Regions from separate parts of the Anaerobacillus sp. QJM3NY_32 genome, predicted to be linked through region 1. Evidence: a T-box and tRNA genes for the amino acid it is inferred to sense, from the RefSeq annotation. Region 1 holds a T-box; the other regions hold tRNA genes.
The links. The T-box of region 1 lies ahead of argS (arginine--tRNA ligase). A T-box ahead of a tRNA ligase gene usually reads a tRNA of that ligase, here a tRNA-Arg.
Positions count from the first base shown of each region.

Region 2: it has a tRNA-Arg gene. The T-box ahead of argS (arginine--tRNA ligase) is inferred to sense a tRNA for this amino acid. The anticodon was not compared.
Region 3: it has a tRNA-Arg gene. The T-box ahead of argS (arginine--tRNA ligase) is inferred to sense a tRNA for this amino acid. The anticodon was not compared.
Region 4: it has a tRNA-Arg gene. The T-box ahead of argS (arginine--tRNA ligase) is inferred to sense a tRNA for this amino acid. The anticodon was not compared.

Region 1 covers NZ_CM149684.1:663,943-668,082, forward strand. The annotation lists gene AC0VYH_RS03660 (spore germination protein) at 1-1,000, opposite strand, end outside; gene AC0VYH_RS03665 (hypothetical protein) at 1,279-1,479, shown strand; T-box leader at 1,524-1,738, shown strand; gene argS (arginine--tRNA ligase) at 1,793-3,478, shown strand; gene AC0VYH_RS03675 (TraR/DksA C4-type zinc finger protein) at 3,509-4,140, opposite strand, start outside.
Region 2 covers NZ_CM149684.1:3,598,803-3,602,942, reverse strand. The annotation lists gene AC0VYH_RS18785 (HPr family phosphocarrier protein) at 9-263, shown strand; gene clpP (ATP-dependent Clp endopeptidase proteolytic subunit ClpP) at 470-1,054, opposite strand; gene AC0VYH_RS18775 (YhjD family protein) at 1,219-1,605, opposite strand; tRNA gene AC0VYH_RS18770 (tRNA-Arg) at 1,908-1,986, shown strand; gene AC0VYH_RS18765 (hypothetical protein) at 2,151-2,429, opposite strand; gene rpoN (RNA polymerase factor sigma-54) at 2,622-3,917, shown strand; gene AC0VYH_RS18755 (glutaredoxin family protein) at 4,000-4,140, shown strand, end outside.
Region 3 covers NZ_CM149684.1:2,984,656-2,988,795, reverse strand. The annotation lists gene rph (ribonuclease PH) at 1-470, shown strand, start outside; gene AC0VYH_RS15710 (XTP/dITP diphosphatase) at 463-1,056, shown strand; gene AC0VYH_RS15705 (metallophosphoesterase) at 1,165-1,680, shown strand; tRNA gene AC0VYH_RS15700 (tRNA-Arg) at 1,777-1,853, shown strand; gene AC0VYH_RS15695 (tetratricopeptide repeat protein) at 2,267-3,295, shown strand; gene tig (trigger factor) at 3,555-4,140, shown strand, end outside.
Region 4 covers NZ_CM149684.1:27,743-31,882, forward strand. The annotation lists gene AC0VYH_RS00115 (fumarylacetoacetate hydrolase family protein) at 1-706, shown strand, start outside; gene AC0VYH_RS00120 (homogentisate 1,2-dioxygenase) at 669-1,826, shown strand; tRNA gene AC0VYH_RS00125 (tRNA-Arg) at 1,933-2,008, shown strand; gene AC0VYH_RS00130 (hypothetical protein) at 2,194-3,456, shown strand; gene AC0VYH_RS00135 (hypothetical protein) at 3,539-4,140, shown strand, end outside.

The DNA.
Region 1 (4,140 bases):
AGCTTTTAATATTTAAGATTAACTCGGCAGGTAGTACCTCTGGGTGAAAAGATACGGTGGCGATATATAATGAAGGCAACCCTAATGCAAAAATAAAGCTGGCTACTCTTATGAGTCTTAAGATAGATCCAATATACCATCTGCTGTTGTAGTCTTCAGGCGATTGATAAAAGGCAAAAAAGGTTACTGGAAAAATTAAAGTTGCAGGGCTTCCTTCCATTAGGAGACCGACTCTTCCTTCCATGAGGTGAGCAGTCATTCTATCAGGTCGTTCCGTACTTAGCATTTGGGGAAATGGAGAGAACGGTGCATCCTCAATAAACTCCTCTACATAGCCAGGCGTTTGAATGGAATCCGTTTTAATAGATGTGATTCTTTTTTCTATTTCTGCGATAAGATCAGGGTTTGTAAGGTGCTGTAAGTAAATAACAGCTATTTTCGTGTCTGTTGTTTTACCAACTTTAAAGAACCTAATCACAAGGTTAGGATTCTCAATTCTTCTGCGAAGCATTTGTAGGTTTTGCATAATATTTTCGACAAAACCTTCATGTGAACCGCGAACGACTTGCTCATTAATTGGCTCAGATATTGCTCTAGAATTTCCTGAGAAAGCTTCTAGTAAATAAAAATGTACTTGTCCATTTATTAGTAGAACGACAAATCCTTTTGTTAATCCTGTAATAGCTTCATTTAAATTTTTTGATCGCCGGTATTCCTTTGATGTGACTGTATCCTCGATGTTTAACTGATTTGTCTCAAATAATGGTTTCATAATCGTTCTTTGTAGCTTCTCTTCATCAACTAAAGGATCTAAATAAGCAAGTAGGCATTTCACATCCTGAACCGTAATATTTCTGAATTTGATATCTTCTGTATTATGAAATTTTGCTTTTATATATTCTTTGTTCTCTTCAAGAGAATAGTATGCATCATGTGATTCAGTAGCAGTTGGAATTTGGTAGGACTCATTTCGAATTGATTTTCGTTTGCTTCGTCTCACAATGCACCCTCCTCAATAAAATTAGATAGGTATAGGTTGTTATAATAATTGAGAAGTTATGTATACGAATTGAAATGATTCATTCATGAATGATTTAAAAGAGTTATACATGCCTTGTGATAGGTCTATAGTCTTTGTTATCCCGTGATTGTTCTCGTCGTTTACTGGTCTTTTGTAGGGTTTTAACATAATTCAAATCGAGTCTTGTCGAATGAGTGCAAATACATTGTTAAGGTGGTGTATAATACGGATAACTTATCCGGAAGGTGGTTCTAACGATGACGATTAAAAATGTTCAAAAGGAAAAATTGGCAGTTGATCGGTGTATGAAGCATTTAGAGGTCGTGAACGTAGAGCCAAAAGTAAGACAGCTGATTTCCATGTACTTAACATCCATATATCGAGAAGGGTATCAGGAAGGTTTTGCTGATGGTGAAAAAAATGGATATTCTGAATCGGAAAAAGGACTTATAAAATAAGTGGTTGAATTTATATGGAAGTCGGCTATAATAAGACTAATATTGTATCGTCAATGCGAAAGAGAGTAGTGTTTGTATACGGATAAAGCGATCCGGGGATGGTGAGAGCTCGGAACCTTAGCAGGCATGAACCGGACTTTCAAGACACTGTTTTGAATTAAGTAGAAGCAGTCGGACTCCCCGTTATAGAGTGAAGTAGGCTCAAATCGTTTTATTGAGCAATCAGAGTGGTACCGCGGAATTCATCTCCGTCTCTTTTATAGAGACGGAGATTTTTTTATAGGCAAATGGATATACAAATAGGAGGGAATGTATGAATTACAAAGAATTATTTGCACAACAACTTTATCAAGCATGTGAAGAAGAAGTGAGCTTTCTTAATATTCTGCAGCGAATTGAACTGCCTAAGCATGACTCTTTAGGTGACTATGCCTTCCCATGCTTTGATCTTGCCAAAGTGAAACGAATGGCTCCTCATCAAATTGCGAAGGAGCTTGTTACTGACATTCATGAGTCAGCCTTTGAAAAAGTAGAAGCTGTTGGGCCTTATGTTAATGTGTTTCTTAATAAAAAAATGGTTAGTACTGAGGTAATAAGTCGCATTGTACGTGAGGGAAGTGAGTACGGTGCTTCTAATGTAGGAAAGGGAGGTGCCGTGACGATTGATCTTTCCTCACCTAATATAGCGAAGCCCTTCTCAATGGGCCATTTACGCTCAACCGTTATTGGAAATTCATTAGCGCTAATTGTTGAAAAAGTCGGCTATCGCCCCATTCGCATTAATCATCTTGGGGACTGGGGAACTCAGTTCGGCAAATTGATAACGGCCTACCGAAAGTGGGGGGAGAAGCAAAAGGTTCGTGAGCAAACGATTAAAGAACTCCTTAAGCTCTATATTACATTTCATGAAAAAGCGGAATCAGATAATGGTCTTGAAGATGAAGGACGTAAGGCATTTAAAGAATTAGAAGAAGGTAACCCAGAAGCCGTTTCATTATGGAAATGGTTCCGTGAAGAATCTCTTAAAGAGTTTGATCGAATTTATGAGCTTATGGGGATTACCTTTGATTCAACAAATGGGGAAGCATTTTATAATGATAAAATGCAGAGTGTCATTGATCTACTTGAAGAAAAAAATCTCTTAGTTGAATCTCGTGGCGCCATGGTAGTAGAACTTGGAGAGAGCTTACCACCATGTCTAATTAAGAAGAAAGATGGTGCCACACTTTATGCAACCCGTGATCTCGCTGCAGCCATTTATCGCTATGAAACATATGGATTTAGTAAGGCTCTCTATGTCGTAGGAAATGAACAGAGTCTACATTTCAAACAATTATTTGAAGTATTAAAGAAAATGGGATTCGATTGGGCAGATCAAATGCACCATATTAACTTCGGAATGATGTTAAAAGATGGAAAGAAAATGTCGACAAGAAAAGGGAAAGTAGTATTGCTAGAAGAAGTGTTGACTGAAGCAATCGAGCTTGCAAAAGTAAATATTGAAACCAAAAATCCTAGTTTAGAAAATAAAAACGCGATTGCTGAACAAATTGGGGTAGGGGCCGTTTTGTTTCATGACTTAAAGAATGATCGTCGAAATGATATAGAGTTTTCACTTGAAGACATGCTACGTGTTGAGGGTGAAACTGGTCCGTACGTGCAATATACTCATGCGCGTGCTTGTTCTATTCTACGCAAAGGGGATTTTCATTCCAATGATCATATAAAAGGTCTCGAAGATGAAGAAGCCTGGTCAGTTGTGACAAAGCTGCTTAGTTTTCCAAATGTAATTGAAAGAGCAGCAGCTGAATACGACCCTTCTCAAATCGCAAAGTTTGTCCTTGACCTTTCACGTTCTTTTAATAAATACTATGGACAGATTCGTATCTTAGATGACCCATCCTGTAAACAAGCGAGATTGCAGCTGGTGTCAGCTGTCTCCATTGTTTTACAAGAAGGCTTGCGATTGTTAGGACTACATGCACCAGAAGAAATGTAATAAGACAGCCCGTTTTTAGGGCTGTCTTATTTAGATGAGGTCACTATCTTCGATTGTACCCTGACTTGCCTTCTGGTCATGATCATCCAGTAAGTCTTCATAACGTTCATGACGTTGATTTGGAATCACTCCAGATGGTTTGCCATCTAGATCGGCTGATAAAAATGATTCGATTTCCTCGACATACCCGACAGGCTCATTGGAATCAATATACATTTTGTCATAGTTCATTTCCTGAGCGTTAAAGTCTGAAGGTGTTTCGGATGTTCCATACTTCGCAGCTCGTTGCCATGAATCTTCAGCGTCAAAAAAGGTAGCATCGTTAGTGTCGTTTACATGTTCCTCGAAGGAATTGCCAAGTACACCTTCTTCTGCTGGTCTTCTGTCTGATGTCTTTTGTGATGGACTATGTTCTACACATGTGGAAGCTGTTGGAAGGGCAGCGAGTCTTTCTGTTGAAATATCATTTCCACAAACTTCACATATGCCATATTTTCCATTTCCAATTCGTTCAAGGGCCTTTGTCAGTTCTGCTAATTCTGTTTTTGCATGTTCATTTAGTGATAGATCTTTCTCGCGTTCATATAATTCTGTCGCCGTATCGCCAGGGTGATTATCGTAATTGGATAGTTCACCTGTAGAATGTTGAGCAAAAGACTGAG
Region 2 (4,140 bases), 1.4 Mb from region 1:
ATGAACAAGTGATTCAAAAAGAAGTTGTGGTTACTTTGGATACAGGATTACAGGCACGTCCAGCAGCTCTGTTTGTACAGGAAGCAAACCGATTTAACTCGGATATCTTCCTTGAGAAGGACGGTAAAAAAGTTAATGCCAAAAGCATCATGGGCATCATGAGCCTTGCTGTTGGTACTGGTTCTTCTGTTATTTTAACTGTTGATGGTAATGATGAAGAAGATGCGATGTCTTCATTAATTGATTTTATTCAAAAAGATTAGCAAAACCTGGCTGTGTGCCAGGTTTTTGTTTTGCATTAAATTGTTAACGTTGCGAAACATTCTTAAGAGAATAGAGTTATAGAGAGTGGGATCATCCATTGTGGTTCATTGGCTGCTCAAATAGCAGATGGTTCAAAAACAACGCCTATTCTAAGAAAGAAAAAGCCTTTCCCAACAATGTAGGGAAAGGCTTTTTAGGGTCTATCTTATGCTTTCTTTTCCATTACTTCATCAATCAAGCCGTATTCTTTCGCTTCAGTCGCTTCCATGAAACGGTCACGATCTGTGTCGCGATCGATTGTTTCAAGTGGTTGACCTGTGCGCTCAGAAAGAATTTTGTTTAGCTTCTCGCGCATTTGGATGATGCGTTTTGCGTGAATTTCAATGTCAGAAGCCTGACCTTGAGTACCACCGAGCGGTTGGTGAATCATTACTTCACTGTTTGGTAGAGCATAGCGCTTACCAGGTTCACCAGCAGCAAGTAGGAAGGCACCCATTGAAGCAGCCATACCGATGCAGATTGTTGATACTTTTGGCTTAATGAATTGCATAGTATCGTAAATCGCCATACCTGCAGTGATTGAACCACCAGGGCTGTTGATATAAAGTGAGATGTCTTTATCTGGGTCTTCAGCAGCAAGGAAAAGAAGTTGTGCAACGACTGCGTTTGATACGTTGTCGTCAATTGCTGTTCCTAGCATAATAATACGGTCCTTAAGAAGACGAGAATAAATGTCGTACGCTCTCTCACCGCGGTTTGTTTGTTCAATTACCGTTGGAATTAAAACCATTTTAAATTCCTCCCTTATATTTGTGGAATATGTAGTTGCTGTATGTTCATCATACCTAAAAGGTCAGTATAGGTCAAATGAAGTGCTGTCCTATTTTTTAATCGATGAAAAGGGTTTGATTTTTCTTTAACCACATACACCCATTTTCCCCGCATCCCTTTATTTTAAACAGAGCGAATGTTCCTTTTTTTTAATCGATCGTCTGCTAAAAAGTAGGCTAAAATTCGTCTTTCTACCTGATTACGTATTTGAATGGAAGAATAGCGGTATGTTTGATTGTAACCTCGACAATATACTTTGCAAATCACAACATCTTCTTTCGTATCTTCTATATAGACGCGGATTCCTCTATCATGAAGCATTGCTTTTGCCCATTTTAAGTCAGAGGAGGCTAACGTTATAGCGGCATGAATTAGTTCCAGATAAGGGCGCGGAAGTTTCATTTTCGAATGGTTCACCCATTTCGTGTCAATTTCCAGCACTCTTTTCAGGTAAGGAAGTAAGAGGTAGTTTCTTAATGCCTTCGTTTCTTCTTTACTTAATTGGAACATGATCATCTCCACCTAACAGAACATATGTTTGGTATAACTTTACTATGAGACAGGTGAGACGTCAAGAACTGAAGCGATACCTTTTCTATGATATGAATGAAATGTTTGGATAATAGCTTTGGCCAATATTGTTAATACCTCACCGTTCACCAGAGTAAAAAAGCAACAGCGTTCATTAACATGGTATAGATAAAATGCTCTTATACACTATTGATTACTCATTGATCGTCACTTGGAAGCTATGAAATTCACCTTGCAAAAAAAGGGGGCATATCGTATAATAATCCTTGCGCTAATGAAGCGCGCCCGTAGCTCAGTCGGATAGAGCGGTGGTTTCCGGTACCGCGTCAGTCGGGGGTTCGAATCCCTCCGGGCGCACCAATTACATAATTCCAATCCCTTTCGCTAGTGTGAAGGGGATTTTTTTATGATAAATGTCATCTTTGTTCGCTTAGATCCAGGGAATGAATAATATCCTTCATTTTGAACAGAAAAAAAGAAGAGTAGAACTCGTCCACTCTTCTTGCGATCAGTCTTACCTTCTATCAGGGCTTATCTTTGTCATCGTCATGTCCTTTGCTGATTGCTCCACTCATCGTGTGTTTGAAGCCTGAGTGCATTCCAGTAGCGCATAGTCCAAGCCATAATCCTATAAAGAAGGCTTTTTTGAAGTCTTCCGGTTCAACATAAATGTGGCTCATTACAATTCCGATTCCAATGGAAAGAATCGGTAAGAACCTTACCGGAAAACCAAACACCTTAAAAAGGTGTACAACTCCAATGATGACTGGAAGCAAAGCAATTCCATATACAGCTAAATCCATGGCATTTGCCTCCTTTTTCTCTCTCTATAAGACAGTTTATGTAGAAATTTGACTAAGGGACGGGCTATTTCATCATTTTCTTTAAAAATGGTGTCAAAATCCCCTTTTAAAAAACAGAAAATTCTGGTCATTTTCATTTTTTTCATACCATAAAATGAAGCGATATAGTATGATGAAGGTGGAGGGATTGCGATGGAATTAGGATTGATACAAAAGCAGACAACGAAATTAGTCATGACAACCCAGTTGCATCAAGCGATTTCTATACTCCAATATTCTACGGTCGAATTACTGGAGTACGTGAAAGAACAGGCTCTTGAAAATCCATTAATTGAATTACACTCCCCTTCATGGGATGGTGGCGTTCGTTCTTCAAAACGCTCTTATGATACGGGGCTTAAAAAAGATCCACTCGAATACGCTGAAACAAGAAAAAGTTTGCATGATGAGTTACACGATCAGGCGAGGTGTCTACACTTTCCACGTAAAAGGGAAGCCGTTGTGCATTATTTAATTGATAATATTGATGAAAGTGGTTACTTAAGAATAAATGAGACGGAGGTAATGAATTACTTTGATGTCGAGCACTTTGAGATCACTGAAGCCATTAGAGAGATTCAATTACTTGACCCACCAGGTATAGGGGCGCGCTCTCTTTCCGAATGTCTCTTTTTACAGTTAAATGAGTCGGGAGAAATTTTCGAGCTTGCTCGAGATCTTGTTTCCTATCATTTGAAAGCGCTAGCAGAAAAGAAATATCGTGAACTCTCGAGAGAATTTCATGTTCCGGTGGAGCATATACAGCGGGCTGCGGATATAGTAGCTGATCTCGATCCTCGTCCAGGATCAAAGTGGGGTATTGATAAACCATCCTACATTGTTCCAGATGTCATGATAGAAGAGAAAAATGGTAGATTCTCTATTGCATTACTTGATGACGATTTACCAGCAATGAAAGTGAGCAACGCCTACCGTTCTTTTAAAAATAACGAAGCGGAAGAGTATCTAAAGGATAAATATCAGCAAGTCAGCTGGTTATTAAAAAGTATTGAGCAAAGAAAGCAAACGCTTCGAGCAATAATGGGCGTTTTTATTGTTCACCAACAAAATTTTTTGAGAAATGGGATTAGTGAGCTTTCTCCAATAACCTTGAGGGAAGTAGCGATGGAAGCAGATGTCCACGAGTCCACGGTAAGTCGAGCGATTAAAAGCAAATACGTTCAAACGCCACATGGTCTTTTCGCCTTAAAGGACTTATTTACTTCCAAACTGTCTAGTGAGTCTGGAGAAGCTGCTTCTTCCTCTAGTGTAAAGCTATTCATTAAGGAACTTGTGGAGAACGAGAATAAGATGAAACCATTATCAGATCAAAAGATTGTAGAAGCTCTTCATATCCAGAAAGGGATTGAAGTATCGAGGCGTACGATTGCAAAGTATCGAGATGAGTTAAAGATCTTAAGCTCATCGAAACGAAAACGATTTTCGTAGCGGCTACACTAGTCGCTTTTTTTTTTTGCGTTCGAAAGGCTGTCTGAGTAAACTAGTAAAGTAATGAAGGGAGGTTTAACGTGTGGAAAAATCGGTTATTTTATATTCGAAAGAGACATGCCCACTTTGTGATGAAGCATATGAACTACTTCTTGAGCTTCAGGAAGAGGAAATGTTCTCTCTTCAGATAGTTGATATTTATAAGGATGAGGCACTGTTAGAA
Region 3 (4,140 bases), 2.0 Mb from region 1:
CACTTCGGACGGTAGTTGACCTTGAAGCACTTGGAGAACGCACGATTTGGATTGATTGTGATGTAATTCAGGCAGATGGCGGCACTCGAACTGCTTCTATTACTGGCGCATTTGTAGCACTTGCACTGGCTGTAGAAAAAGGTATGAATCGAAAGCAAATTAAGAAAATGCCATTAACTGATTTTCTTGCAGCCACTTCGGTAGGAATTGATCAAGGTGGAACGGCTTTATTGGACCTTTGTTATAAGGAAGATTCCTCTGCTCATGTGGATATGAATATTGTTATGACTGGTAGTGGGGAATTCGTGGAACTACAGGGAACAGGTGAAGAAGCAACGTTTAATATGAATCAATTAAATGAAATGCTTGCGCTAGGTAAAGATGGTGTTGAGAAATTGATTCAGAAGCAAACAGAAGTGATCGGTGAGTTTGCTTCAAAAATAAAGGAGGAATCTACGGACGATGCGTAAACTTCTTATTGCAACAAAGAATGAAGGTAAAGTAAGAGAATTTAAGAGAAGGTTCGAGTCAGAAGAGCTTACTGTAATTTCTTTATTGGATCTCGAAGAAGCGCCTGACGTGGCAGAAACTGGTCATACTTTTGCGGAGAATGCCGTACTAAAAGCCGAAGCCATTATGAAATTAACAAACCAACCGGTTATTGCGGATGATTCTGGGCTTGTCATAGATGCACTTGATGGTGATCCCGGGGTTTATTCGGCTAGATATGCAGGACTCGATAAAAATGATGAAGCAAACATGGACAAAGTTCTCGAAGAAATGAAGAATGTACCTGAAGAAGATCGTGGAGCTTCTTTTCAATGTATTCTAGCGGTCGCCATCCCTGGTCAAAACACGGAAGTTTTTTCGGGTTCATGCAAGGGGACAATTGCTTTTGAACGTTCTGGAAACTACGGGTTCGGATATGATCCGATTTTCTACCTGCCTTCATACGGTAAAACGATGGCTGAACTTTCTCCTGAAGAAAAAAATGCTATCTCACATAGAGGACAAGCTCTTGATCGTTTAGAAAAGGGATTTAAGGATTTATTTTAAAACATATGGATAACTAATGATTTGAATTCGTTGAATATACGGCTTCTTTGCCTGAGTTAACATTAATAGCATTCATGACTCGACTCTAAATTGAAGAGGTGACGTGAGATGAAAGTTCTAGTTGTAAGTGATAATCATAGTTCTAAGGAAGAATTGCAGAATCTTGTAGAGAGACATCAAAATGAAGTCGAATGTATGATCCACTGTGGAGATTCAGAATTTGATTATGATGCATCTGAAATGCTACCTTTTCAGGTGAGAGTGAGTGGAAACTGTGATTACGACCATCGTTATCCAGATGAATCGGTCGATAAAGTAGGGGACAAAACTGTTTTTACGACCCATGGACATTTATATAATGTGAAAATGACGTTAATGAAATTGCAGTATAAAGCTGAAGAAGTACAAGCGGATCTTGTTTGTTTTGGTCATTCTCATGAGGTCCTATCTGTATATGAGGAAGGAACACTGTTTCTTAATCCTGGTAGTGTCAAACTTCCGAGAAAACCGCCGATTCAAACTTATGCGATTGTAGAATGGTCTGAAAATGATGTTAGCGTGACGTATCGTGATGAAACTGGGGAAATAGTAGAAGATCTTTCAAAAATATTTTCTCTCACTTAAGAAAAAACACAGCGAAGGCTGTGTTTTTCTAGTTTTTCTATTGACATTATTTTTGATATTCGTTATATTAATAAATGTCGCTACAAACTAAACAATGTCCCAGTAGCTCAGTAGGATAGAGCAACAGCCTTCTAAGCTGTGGGTCGGGAGTTCGAATCTCTCCTGGGACACCATATCTATAACGTAAAGGCATTTATCATTGTGATAAGATGGCTTTTTTTTTATACTTTGAGCTGTGTGAATGAACGTTGTTGATTTTTGGCTTATTTTCACGATGTGAAAATAAGGTTTCACTTGAATGAGCCCAAAACGACATTTCATCAATATAACCTAACATAGCTTACACATTAATGAGTACGTTCAGAAACGGTGCTGTACTGTGACTTGCTTTCAGGGGAACAATCACTTATCGTAGCGCTTTACTAATAGAGCGTGTGAAACAATAAACAAGCGGGAATAGAACCTGTAACGTGCTTCAACTTGAGTTTACAGGTGGATACTGATAAACTGATACCTAATCGTAGCTGCGCCTTTCCTGCTGTAAACTCTTTTAATAGAGAATATAAGAGAGTGGAGCGATTACGTCATGGATAAAGAAAAGCATGAGAGGAAAATAGTTTATTTTCCAAACGTGGCAGGCAAGCTTGTCGAAAAAGGAATGGCAGCACTTAAAGCTAAAGAAATTAAAGAGGCACATAAACATTTTAGTCAGCTACTTGAAATCGAACCAGATCATCCTCAAGGGAATTTTGGAATGGTCCTAAGCCTGGTTGAAATGGGCGATTTAAAAGAAGCATCTGAACGCTGTGAAACAATGATGCAGCAGGGTATCGGGGACTATTACGACATTTTTCAAGTATACATATCAATATTAGTTCAGCTTGGAAAGTATCAGAATGTAGTTACGATGATCGAAGCGGTATTGCAAGAAAATCAACTTCCGTCAAATATAGCGGAATCACTCTATCAGCTATTGCATTTCAGCAGGCAAATGACGAGTTATGATATCGATTCTGACGATGAGTTTGAAACTGTCCAAGAGGAAGATGCAGACAAGCTAATTGCTTATTTAGAAAGCAATAAGACGGAAAAACAGTGGTTGGCTATACAGAAACTGAGCGCTGTTAATGAGAAAAAGTCTATTCCAGTTTATCTTACATATTTAAATGCAACAGATAAGGATCCCCTCCTTAAAAGCCTGGTGTTACAGGTTTTAAGAGAAAAAGAGTTGAATCAAGAAGTTATCGTACATAAGTTTGGAAGAGAGATTACTGTAAATCCTTCCGAATTGAAGGATATTTTTCTGCAGGACTTTTCTTTAAGCGTTAAATCGAAACTTTCTCATGTGGTGGAACAGAAAAACCCAGCTCTTTTTGAGATGTGTATGCAAATTTGGTGGCATTATTTGTTCGCCATTTCGCCATTTGAAGCCGAACCATCGAACAGTGCTGTTTGGGCGGCAGCTGTTCATAAAGTGGCTTCTGAAATGAATGGTGAAGACTTGTTAAATGAGGAGCTTAGCGATTATTATGAAGTTAAGTCTTCTGAATTTGAGGTGGCTGCAAATCGGATCATGAACATTGAAAATCAGCCATTTTATCGCCCGTTTGAGTAGAAATACATGGAAATAGAATGTTTTGCCTTGCGATCATTCGGGAACATAGGTAAGCTGTACTATGGTTACGCGGTTTACAATCATACCGTATGTGTTGAAAAGTAACTGTTCTATGTTATAATAAAATGGTTGCAAACCCATATTTACTAGTAAAAGAGACCGTTTAAAAGACAGCAGACGCTTTTATACTCCAAAAGGCGTCATCTTTTTTAAACGCTCGATTAGTGGAAATATATTTATTGTTGGAGGTAATGTGTAAATGACTGCAAATTGGGAAAAGCTTGAAGGTAATCAGGGCGTTCTTACAGTAGAAGTAGACGCTACTGAGGTTAATAGTGCGCTGGACGAAGCGTTCAAAAAAGTCGTGAAACAGGTTAATGTACCTGGATTCCGTAAAGGTAAAATGCCACGCTCTCTTTTCGAAAAGCGTTTTGGTGTAGAATCTCTTTATCAAGATGCTCTTGATATTATTCTTCCTAAAGCTTATTCAGAAGCTATCGATGAATCTGGTATCGAGCCAGTTGATCGTCCGGAAGTAGACGTGGAGCAAATGGAAAAAGGTCAAAACTTGATCTTCAAAGCAACAGTAACTGTTAAGCCTGAAGTAAAACTTGGCGAATACAAAGGTCTTGAAGTTGAAGAACAAGAGACAAGCGTTACAGATGAAGAAGTGGAAGCAGAGCTTAAGTCACTTCAAGAAAAGCAAGCTGAGCTTGTTGTTGTTGAAGATGGAGAACTTCAAGAAGGCGATACAGCAGTAATCGACTTCGAAGGTTTCCTTGGTGAAGAACCATTTGAAGGTGGACAAGGCGACAACTATTCATTAGAAATTGGTTCAAACACTT
Region 4 (4,140 bases), 640 kb from region 1:
CATCCGAGATTTTTATGCCTTTGAAGAACACGTGGTCACTGCACGAGGGAAAAGAGGGCTTGGTGTTGTGCCAGAATGGTATGAGCTTCCGGTCTTCTATTTTTCAAATCATCTTGCGGTCAAAGGACCAGGGGATGTGATTCTACGACCTCAAGCATGTGAAAAGCTAGACTATGAATTAGAAATTGCATGCGTCATTGGAAAAGAAGGGCGCAACATAAAAGCAAATCAGGCGAAAGACTACATTTTCGGTTTTATGATTATGAATGACTGGAGTGCGCGTGATCTTCAAGCACAAGAAATGAAAGTCGGCCTAGGTCCAGCGAAAGGAAAGGATTTTGCTACTTCCTTCGGTCCCTTTCTAGTAACGATTGATGAGCTTCCTATGGAACATGGGAAGCTTGATTTACAAATGGAGGCATTCGTAAATGGCGAGCGTTATTCCTTGGGAAATGCGAAAGATATGTACTATTCCTTTGGTGAGATCATTGAACAGGCCTCCCGCAATGTTACCTTATATCCTGGAGAAGTACTCGGTTCAGGCACGGTGGGAAGCGGGTGTATTCTTGAACAGACAGATCGTATCTTTCTACAGTCCGGCGATAAAGTTGATTTAGCTATTACGAACCTTGGCACGCTTTCAAATGTCGTGGGGGAGGAGGAAGAGTATGGTTTACTATCGAAAAATGGGAGAGGTTCCTTCTAAACGACATACAACGTTTAAAAAAGAAGATGGTTCCTTATACAGGGAACAAGTGATGGGAACGAAAGGATTTTCGGGTGTTCAATCGATCTTGTATCATCACCATTTTCCAACAGCGGTGACAGATGCGACCTTTCTAAAGAATATAGCACCAGAGTATGAGACAGAAAGCGCCCTTCGCCATCGTCATTTCCGAACAGCACAGTGCGACAAAAAAGGTGATGCGGTTGTCGATCGATGTTATTTCCTAGGGAATGAAGATGTGATTCTCGGGATCGTGAATCCTACGAAGACAATGGATTACTTTTATCGTAATGGGGATGGCGATGAACTTTTCTTTATTCATCACGGTTCAGGGAAAATCGAGACGATGTTTGGGGAAGTCTCTTATAGAGCTGGCGACTATATTGTCATGCCAATTGGAACCATTTACCGCGTTATTCCAAAAGGGGAGGATAATCGCTGGTTGGTTTTAGAAGCAAACAGTGCCATTACGACTCCGAGGAGATATCGAAACGAATATGGGCAGCTGATGGAACACAGTCCATTCTGTGAACGAGATTTCAACGGGCCAGATCGTCTTCTATCTTTTGATAAAAAAGGATCGTTTGAAGTAGTAACGAAAACACGTGGGGGGTTGCACCGCCATATGTTCGATCATCATCCGCTTGATGTTGTCGGCTGGGATGGCTACCTTTATCCATGGAAGTTTAATATCAACGATTTTGAGCCGATTACAGGGCGAGTGCATCAGCCGCCACCAGTGCATCAAACCTTTGAAGGTCATAATTTTGTCGTCTGCTCATTTGTGCCAAGGCTCTATGACTATCATCCAGACGCCATTCCAGCACCTTATTTTCATAGCAACGTTGATAGTGATGAAGTGCTTTACTACGTTGAGGGGAATTTCATGAGCCGGAAAGGTATTGAGGAAGCGTCGATTACCCTTCATCCTTCAGGTATCCCACACGGTCCGCATCCAGGAAAAATTGAGGCAAGCATCGGCAAAAAAGAAACGCTTGAGCTTGCTGTAATGATCGATACATTCCGACCACTTAAGGTCATTGAACACGTTCAGCAATATGAAGATGAGAATTATATGAAAAGCTGGGTCACAGAATAACGAATTGGGGAAATGAACGGCAGTCGCGTGATCACTTGATCACGCGATGATTATGTTGCACGATGCTTTTGCTTTTATGTATTTTCATGTATAATGTTATTCATTCGGCCCCGTAGCTCAGGGGATAGAGCAACGGTTTCCTAAACCGCAGGTCGGAGGTTCGATTCCTCTCGGGGCCACCATTTAAATCCTTATGAGATAAGGGTTTTTTATTTTGTCCTTTTCACCCTCAGTTTTCTACGATTATCCATCTCACCCTTTTTTTTACTTTAACACTATCATTTATAAAGCCAACTTCATAAAAGGAAACACCAATCCATTTAGCTAAAGAGTAACGAACGATTCACTGGAAATGAGTGAGCTGATGATGGGGAAGCGTAAATGGTTTATGCTCATTGTTCTTTTAGGAGCAGCTTTTATCACGTTTACATTTATCGGAAAGGAAAAGAAGATTTCCGATGACGTTTTAACTGTGGAAAAGGCTGATGATATCGTCCCTTACTTTAAAAGCATCACTCCTGGACTTGAACTAGCAATAAAGTCAGGAGATTATCAAGCATATGAAGGTCCTTCACTACCAAAAGATTTTAAAATAAACGTGGATAGCTTCTGGTACTCTCGACACAATGTCTTTGTTTTCTATCATGTTGATGTGTCGGATAGTAAGTTTGTCATAACAAGAGATAGAGAAGATCTCCCTAAAATTGATCAACTTGTGATGGAAGATGGTTCGGGTAAAGCATCTGTATTGGAACTCGTTGAAACAGGTGAAGGTGTACTGTTTGAAGATGACTATTATATGAAGGGAACGTTTCAAGCTGTTACTCATTCTGAGACAAACGAGCCTCTTCAAAAATGGAATGGAGCACTAAAAGCAATTGTAAGTGGAAAGCGATCTGCTACCGTTGAAGTGCCTGTGTCTTATGAGTACGAAAAGGAAGAAAAGATCACAAGACAAATAAATGAAACAAAGAAATTTGTAGAAACAATTGTAACTGTTTCTCAATGGGAGAAGACGCCCTCTGATAGTCGTCTCATACTAAATATCAATTCTCCTCTTTCAAAAATCGTTGAAATGGATTTGAAGATCTCAACCAATGAAAAAGAGATAGCGCCGCTAATAGTAGAAGAGATCAGCGGTCAATACTCAGTATCTTTTCCAAGTGGAACCGAGCTACCCGAAGCCATCCAATTCTATGGGCTGATTGGCGCATCTTTAAAGGAAATCATTTTCGAAGTTGATCCGAATCAATATGAAATTTATAAGCAGATTAAAGAATCGACTTACACGCATCGAGTAGATGAACCTATCACTACGATGTATGGTGCTGAAATTGTTAAGGAGACTCTCTATTATGATGATCATGGAGTTACATTTCACTTACTATTGAATCAAATTGCTACGGAAGGTCTTTCCTTAAATTTGTTGTATAAAGATCAGATCTTGATAGAAGCCGTCAATGAGAGGAATGAGAAACGTCACTTGAGATTACTTGGGGATGAAGAAGATCGATTGACGTTTAAGATTAACCGTGGGTTTTATGAGCGGTCTGAAATAATTCAGGTTAAATTAACGAATCTCCCCGTGTATGTGCCAACAAACTGGTTAATCAAACCTCGGAATGAGTAATGCTCATTGTTAAAAAATGCAAGCTAAAGCAACGTAAAGGTGATATGATAGAAATAGTATGGAGAGTTGGGAGGCTTTCAAGTTGGACGATTGGAAAGGGACTTTGGCAGAACTATTTCGTGCTGTTGGCATCAATCTTAAATCAGAGCTTTCTCCCGTGGTTGATGGTATACAATCTGTTTTCTCAGATAATCCGTGGGGACAGCTTTTCTTATTATTGCTTATCCTTCTCATCATTGCTCAAGGTATGAGCGCGATTGCTCGGCAATATGATCGTGCCTTCAGGCAAACGATTGAGCGGAAGATGGAGACGAATTCACATCTACATAATTTTTTTAAAGGTTTTTTGCATCATAAGCGTTCAGAAGGATGGATGAGAGACGCAGCCTGGCAACAAAAAGAGCTTCAGCGCTTTGATTTATATGAATTGGAATGGCTGAAAGCGGAACTTGCTACAGCAGAAAAAGACTTTCGCGATTATCGACCACAGACTTTTTTAGCTGGCATCCTTTTTTCGGTAAGCATTCTTTTTCTAATCTGGTATTATGATTGGACGATTTTCGAAAAAGAAGTTCTGACCATTTTGTTACCAGTTCTCCTTGTTATATGGTGTATGGGTCTCGTGTTTTATAAGGTTGGTATTAAGAAACGCTTCTATCAGTCTTTGAATACTAGCGTCCAACT